One region of the Acidovorax sp. GW821-FHT09B03 genome, then DNA from elsewhere that is predicted to be linked to it. Evidence: predicted binding sites of a transcription regulator. Region 1 holds the regulator's gene; each other region holds the start of a gene.
The links. The regulator sigma-54, encoded in region 1, starts transcription at its own class of promoters, with help from an activator protein. The targets are predictions, from matches to a motif close to TGGCANGNAANCTGCTTT.
Positions count from the first base shown of each region.

Region 2: the regulator sigma-54 is predicted to act here: its motif matches at 685-702, upstream of nirB (nitrite reductase large subunit NirB).
Region 3: the regulator sigma-54 is predicted to act here: its motif matches at 1,392-1,409, upstream of atzF (allophanate hydrolase).

Region 1 covers NZ_JBWKPP010000008.1:243,809-246,074, reverse strand. The annotation lists gene lptB (LPS export ABC transporter ATP-binding protein) at 1-369, shown strand, start outside; gene AC07PA_RS16975 (RNA polymerase factor sigma-54) at 433-2,034, shown strand; gene AC07PA_RS16970 (VOC family protein) at 2,035-2,266, opposite strand, start outside.
Region 2 covers NZ_JBWKPP010000025.1:27,867-30,132, reverse strand. The annotation lists gene AC07PA_RS29470 (ABC transporter permease) at 1-544, shown strand, start outside; gene nirB (nitrite reductase large subunit NirB) at 918-2,266, shown strand, end outside.
Region 3 covers NZ_JBWKPP010000009.1:187,697-189,962, forward strand. The annotation lists gene atzF (allophanate hydrolase) at 1-1,360, opposite strand, end outside; gene AC07PA_RS18085 (histone deacetylase family protein) at 1,693-2,266, shown strand, end outside.

The sequences.
Region 1 (2,266 bases):
GCCCTGCTCACGGAGTTGCGCGTGGAGCATCTGCGCGCCTCGCCTGCGTTGGCCCTGTCCGGCGGTGAGCGCCGCCGCGTGGAGATCGCCCGCGCGCTGGCCACGCAACCACGCTTCATCCTGCTGGACGAGCCGTTTGCCGGCATCGACCCCATTGCGGTGATCGAGATCCAGCGCATCATCGGCTTTCTCAAGGCGCGCGGTATCGGCGTGCTCATCACCGACCACAACGTGCGCGAGACGCTGGGCATCTGCGACCACGCCTTCATCATCAGCGACGGCCACGTGCTGGCCCAGGGAACCCCGTCCGAAATCGTCGACAACGCCGAAGTGCGCCGGGTGTACCTGGGTGAACACTTCCGCATGTAGCAGACCGATGGACCGCACGTTCGCCATGCACCTGCCTTCGCGGCAGCCCACCGGGGCTGTGCGATGAAGCCCGGCCTGTCACTGCGCGTATCGCAGCACCTGGCGCTCACGCCCCAGCTGCAGCAGTCCATCCGCTTGCTGCAGCTGTCCACGCTGGAGCTGGGCCAGGAGGTCGAGCAGATGCTCGACGAAAACCCCTTTCTCGAGCGCAATGCCGACGAGGCGCCGCGCGAAGAATTCGGCGTGGACACGGCCGATGCGCCCGTGCAGCCGGACGACTACAGCGCTGACGACGCGGTCTATTCCAACGCACCGGGTTCCAGCACGCCGAGCGAGTCGGTTCCCGATGCACCCCAGAGTGACGCGGAACTGGGCAGCAGCGCCAGCGACGAGCCTGACTGGAGCGGCGATGGCACCGTGGACGTGTCCCCCAACGATGCCGAGTGGGGTGGCGATGCGCCGGCCCGCAACCGCAACGATGCCGAGGGCGACGAGGCCGACGCCACCGAGCTGGCCCGCACCCATGAATCGCTGACCGCCTTCCTGCACCGCCAGGCGCTGTCGCTGCGCCTGTCCGAGGTGGACCGCGCGGCGCTGCGCTTCCTGATCGAATCGCTCAACGACGATGGCTACCTCGAGGAGCCGCTGGAAGAGCTGGCCATCGCCCTGGCCGGCCCGGACGACCTGGAGCAGATCGAGGAGCTGGTGCACCGCTTCACCGTGGCGCTGCGCCTGCTGCAGAGCCTGGAGCCCGTGGGCGTGGGTGCACGTGGCCTTGGTGAATGCCTCACGCTGCAGCTCACGGCCCTGGCGGCCGACGAAGACAGCGATGCCGACCCCGACACCGTGCAGACCGCGCTGCGCGTGTGCCAGCAGCCGCTGGAGATGCTGGCACGCCGCGACATCCGCCGCCTCACGCAGCTGTGCGGCGACGGCGAGGAGCGCACGCGCGCCGCCATGGCCCTGATCGCGCGGCTGGAGCCGCGTCCGGGGCGCAAGTTCGTCGATGTGGAGCGCAACATCATCGTGCCCGACGTCATCGTGCGCAAGGCCGGGCGCGCCAATGGCCGCGACGGGCAGCACAACTTCATCGTGGCCCTGAACCCCGACGTGATGCCGCGCTTGCGCGTGCACGACATCTATGCCGGCGCCCTGCGTGGCCACAAGGGCGGCGAGGGCCACCAGGCCATGCAGCAGCGGCTGCAGGAGGCGCGCTGGTTCATCAAGAACATCCAGCAGCGCTTCGACACCATCCTGCGCGTCTCGCGCGCCATCGTCGAGCGGCAAAAGAGCTTCTTCACCCATGGCGAGCTGGCCATGCGCCCGCTGGTGCTGCGCGACATCGCCGACGAGCTGGGCCTGCACGAGTCCACCATCAGCCGCGTGACCACGGCCAAGTACATGGCCACGCCCATCGGCACCTACGAGCTCAAGTATTTCTTCGGTTCGGGCCTGGGCACCGAGACCGGCGGCAATGCATCGAGCACGGCCGTGCGTGCCCTCATCAAGCAGTTCGTCGCGGCCGAAAGCCCGGCCAAGCCGCTGTCGGACAGCCAGATCGCCGAGATGCTCAAGGAGCAGGGCATCGAGTGCGCGCGCCGCACCGTGGCCAAGTACCGCGAGGCGCTCAAGATCGCGCCGGCCAACCTGCGCAAGGCGCTCTGATCAGGGCAGGCTGCGGAAGGCCCGGCTGGAGATGCTGACGGCATTGCCGTCCGGGTCCTTGGCGTTGGCGAACGCATAGCCGTTGGCCTGGTGCGTGGGGCCGAAGGCCAGGTCCTGCGCCAGCGCATGGGCCTTGAAGGCTTCCACGTCGGGCACATGAAAGCACAGCTTCACCCCCGCTTGGCCCAGCTTCACGCTCTTGGCCGCCTGGTGTATGAGGATGCTGGCGCCG
Region 2 (2,266 bases), on a different contig from region 1:
GCTGGTGTCGATGAAGGACGGCAGCGAACCCGAGCGCGTGAAGGCCAGCCTGACCCAGCTGCTGCGCGAGCTGCGCAAGCTCTCCGATACCGACGAGGACAACTTCAACGTGCTCGACACCAAGCAGCTGGGCGAGGCACTGTCGGGCACCACCAAGGTCATGACCACGCTGCTCGGGGCGGTGGCGGCCGTGAGCCTGCTGGTGGGCGGCATCGGCATCATGAACATCATGCTGGTCAGCGTGACCGAGCGCACCCGCGAGATCGGGCTGCGCCTGGCCATCGGCGCGCTTGAGCGCGAGGTGCTGCTGCAGTTCCTGGTCGAGGCGGTGGTGCTGGCCGCGCTGGGCGGGCTCATCGGCATCGTGCTGGCCACGGCCGCGTCGCTGGGGCTGTCGGTGCTGATGGGCGTGCCCTACCTGTTCAACCCGGGCGTGAACCTGCTGTCCTTCGTGTTCTCGGCCGGCATCGGCGTGGTGTTCGGCTACTTCCCCGCGCGCCGGGCCGCGCGCATGGACCCCATCGACGCCCTGCGCCACGAGTGAGGCGCCTCCCCGGTGCCCAGGCACCGGGGCAGGGCGGGGGCTTGCCAGGGGCCCGCCCCAAATTGGTGACATGCTGCACCGCAGCGAGGCGCCCAGGGGACAAAGCCCGAACGGGTGGCGACGAACCCCCTTCAAAAGCCGGGCACGCTTATTGCTGAACACTGGCTGTCCGCCGGTAAAGCTGCCTGCGCACTGATAAACAACCCCTCCGCTAATGATGGCGGAACACCCGGGCAAGCCGCAGCGTCGCAGCGGGCTGCCTGGTAGTTCCAACCCACGCCCGTGGTTCCGCGGAGGGTGCGTTGTGCCGCAAGGCACGGCACATCCTGCACCCCTTGATGCGGTTCCCCGGGTTCTTGCAGGATGAGCAAGCATGAAAATCGTTCTCATTGGCCACGGCATGGTCGGCCACAAGTTCCTCGAAAGCCTGGCCGAGACCGGCATGACCGGCGTCGAAGTCACCGTGCTGTGCGAGGAGCCGCGCCCCGCCTACGACCGGGTGCACCTGTCGGCCTTCTTCAGCGGTACTTCGGCCGACGAGCTCTCCCTGGTCGAGCCCGGCTTCTTCGAGCGCACCGGCTACACGCTGCGCCTGGCGGCGCGGGCCGCATCGGTGGACCGCCGCATCCGCACCGTGACCACGGTGGACGGCGAAGTGCTCCACTACGACAAGCTGGTGCTGGCCACCGGCTCCAACCCCTTCGTGCCCCAGGTGCCGGGGCGCGACCGCGACCACTGCTTCGTCTACCGCACCATCGAAGACCTGGAGGCCATGCAGGCCTCGGGCGCCAAATCCAAGACCGGCGTGGTCGTGGGTGGCGGCCTGTTGGGCCTGGAATGCGCCAAGGCACTGAGCGACATGGGTCTTGAAACCCACGTGGTCGAGTTCGCCCCCCGGCTCATGGCCGTGCAGGTGGACGAGGGCGGCGGCCGCGTTCTGCGGGCCAAGATCGAGGAGCTGGGCGTGCAGGTGCACACCGGCCGGAATACGCAGGAGATCACCGATGGCGCCCGTGCGCGCCACCGCATGGTGTTTGCCGACGGCACCTACCTGGAAACCGACATGATCGTGTTCTCCGCCGGCATCCGCCCGCGCGACGAACTGGCGCGCCAGAGTCTGCTGGCCATCGGCCCGCGCGGTGGCGTGGCCATCGACAGTGCCTGCCGCACCAGCGACCACGATGTCTACGCCATCGGCGAATGCGCCTCGTGGAACGAGCAGACCTTCGGCCTGGTGGCCCCCGGCTACGACATGGCGCGCGTGGCGGCCCGCCACATCGCGGGCGAGACCGACGCGGCCTTCGTCGGTGCCGACATGAGCACCAAGCTCAAGCTCATGGGCGTGGACGTGGCCAGCATCGGCGACGCGCATGCGAAAACGCCGCACAGCCGCACCTGCCAGTACGTGGACGAGCGCCGCCAGGTCTACAAGAAGATCGTCATCAGCGAAGACGGCAAGCAGCTGCTGGGCGCCGTGCTGATCGGCGACGCCACCGAGTACGGCACGCTGCTGCAGATGGCCCTGAACGGCATCACGCTGCCCGAGGACCCCGAGTTCCTGATCTTCCCGTCCAGCGACGGCAAGGCCAAGCCCGGCCTGGGCGTGGACGCCCTGCCCGACACGGCACAGATCTGCTCGTGCAACAACGTCACCAAGGCCGGCATCTGCGAGGCCGTGGGCAACGGTGCCTGCACCATCGCCGAGATGAAGGCCTGCACCAA
Region 3 (2,266 bases), on a different contig from region 1:
CCACCACGGCGACCCGCACCGTGGCAGGCGCCTGCAGCCCGGCAATGGGCTGGGGCGCGGGCAGGGGCGTGCTGCCGGCGGCCTGGGGCAGGCCCGTGGCATGGTGGTAGCGCTGGCCCAGCTCGGCCAGTTGCAGGTCGCTGCCGCAGGGGCCGATCAGGGTGATGCCAAAGGGCAGGCCGTCGGCGCGCAGGCTGCTGGGCACCGAGATGGCGGCATAGTCCAGCAGGTTGACGAAGTTGGTGTAGGCCCCGAGGTTGCGGTTGAGCACCACCGGGTCGGCCTGCATCGCGGCAATGGTGTAGTGCGTGGGCGCCGTGGGCACCAGCAGCACATCGATGGCCTCGGCCCCTTGCCACATGGGTGCGACCTGCTGGCCCAGCGCGCGCAGGCGGGTCTGGGCATCGCACAGGTCGGCCGCGCTGTAGCCGCGCCCGCTGGCCAGGATGCTGCGCACCGGCTCCACCACCTCGTCGGCATGCGCATCGAAGAAGCTGCGCACGGCGGCGTAGCGCTCGGCCACCAGGGCGCTTTCGTAGAGCAGGGCGGCGGCCTGGGCCAGCGGTGCGTAGTGGATGGAGACCGGCGTGCCGCCCAGGGCCTTCAGCCGGGCAACGGCTTCGGCGAAGGCCGCCTCGGCCGCGGCATCGCCGAAGAACTCCAGCACGTCGGGCACGCCGAAGCGAAAGCCCGCGGGCAGCGGCTGGCGGGCCAGCGTGAGCTGGCGGCCATAGGGGTCCTGTGCGTCGTAGCCCTGGGCCACCTGCAGCACGCGGGCCGCCAGGTCCACCGTGCGCGCGAAGATCGAGACGCAGTCGGCGCTCTGCGCCGCGGGCACCACGCCGCGTGCGCTGACCAGGCCCTTGGTCGGCTTGATGCCGACGATGTTGTTCAGCCCGGCCGGCACGCGACCCGAACCTGCGGTGTCGGTGCCCAGCGCGAAGTCGACCTGCTCCGTGGCCACCACATAGGCCGAACCCGAGCTGGAGCCGCCCGACACATAGGCCGGGTCCAGCGCATTGGGCACGGCACCGTGCGGCGAGCGCGTGCCGTTGAGCCCGCAGGCGAACTGGTCCAGGTTGGTCTTGCCCACCAGCGTGGCGCCCGCATCGAGCAGGCGCTGCACCACCGCCGCATGGGCCGTGGCGGTGTAGGCGAAGGCGGGGCATGCGGCCGACGTGGGGTGGCCCGCCACGTCGATGTTGTCCTTGACCGCAAAAGTGAGGCCGCTGAGCGGCCCGCCCGGCGTGCCGGCGATGGGCGGCCTGCAGCGCAGGATCCAGGCCTGCGGCGCCAGCACGGGCAGGCCTTCCGCTGCGGCAGGAAGTTCGGCGACCAGGGGGCTTATTGTTTGCACCATTTTGAAGAATTCAATCTTGGATACAAGATGAGATGCAAGCGCTGTGCCAGGACGGCGGGTAGCGCCAAGTGCGCGGTGGTTTGCACATCCGGGCAGGGGGAAGAGGGCGCCTGTCTTCCTGTGTGCGGGGTTGCTGGCCGTGGTCATGGGCGCACTGGCCGGGCTGGCGGGGTGTGGCGCCAGCGAAGGGCCATCGAGACGGGTCCTGCTGCCGTCTGGTGCACGGATTGGGTCTCGGGTGGTGCGGGACGCGCTAAAGTGGTGAGCCCTGCTGGTGTCCCTGGAGCGCATGGAGGACGCCGGCGTGAAACCCTTTCCCTGCCCGTGTCCGCATGATCTCCTTCCACAACCCCCTGCACCACCGGCATGCGCCGGTCCACGAGTTCTACCGCGGCGAGCGCGTCCCCTGCTTCGAGAAGCCGGTGCGCGCCCAGTATGTCGAGGACGCCTTGCGCGAACGCGGCCACGGCCTCTTGGTGCCCGATGTGGACAGCAGCCCCGTGCTGGCCCAGATCCACGCGCCGCGCTACCTGGCCTTTCTGCAGACGGCCTGGCAGCAATGGCTGGCGCTGGACGCCGCCAACGCCTCGGTGCAGCCCTTTCCCTCGGTCTGGCCGGTGCGCAGCCTGCGCAGCGACGTGGAGCCGGACAACTTCGTCGCCAAGCTGGGCCTGTACTCCATGGACAACGGCACGCCCATGGCCGAAGGCACCTGGGAGGCCGCGAAGGCCGGTGCCGACGCTGCGGCCAGCGCGGCGGCCCGTGTGGCGCAGGGGGCGCGCGCAGCCTTTTGCTGCACGCGCCCGCCGGGCCACCATGCCGGCCCCGATTTCATGGGCGGCTACTGCTTCATCAACAACGCGGCGGTGGCCGCGCAATGGCTGCGCAACCACGGGTCCGCTCGCG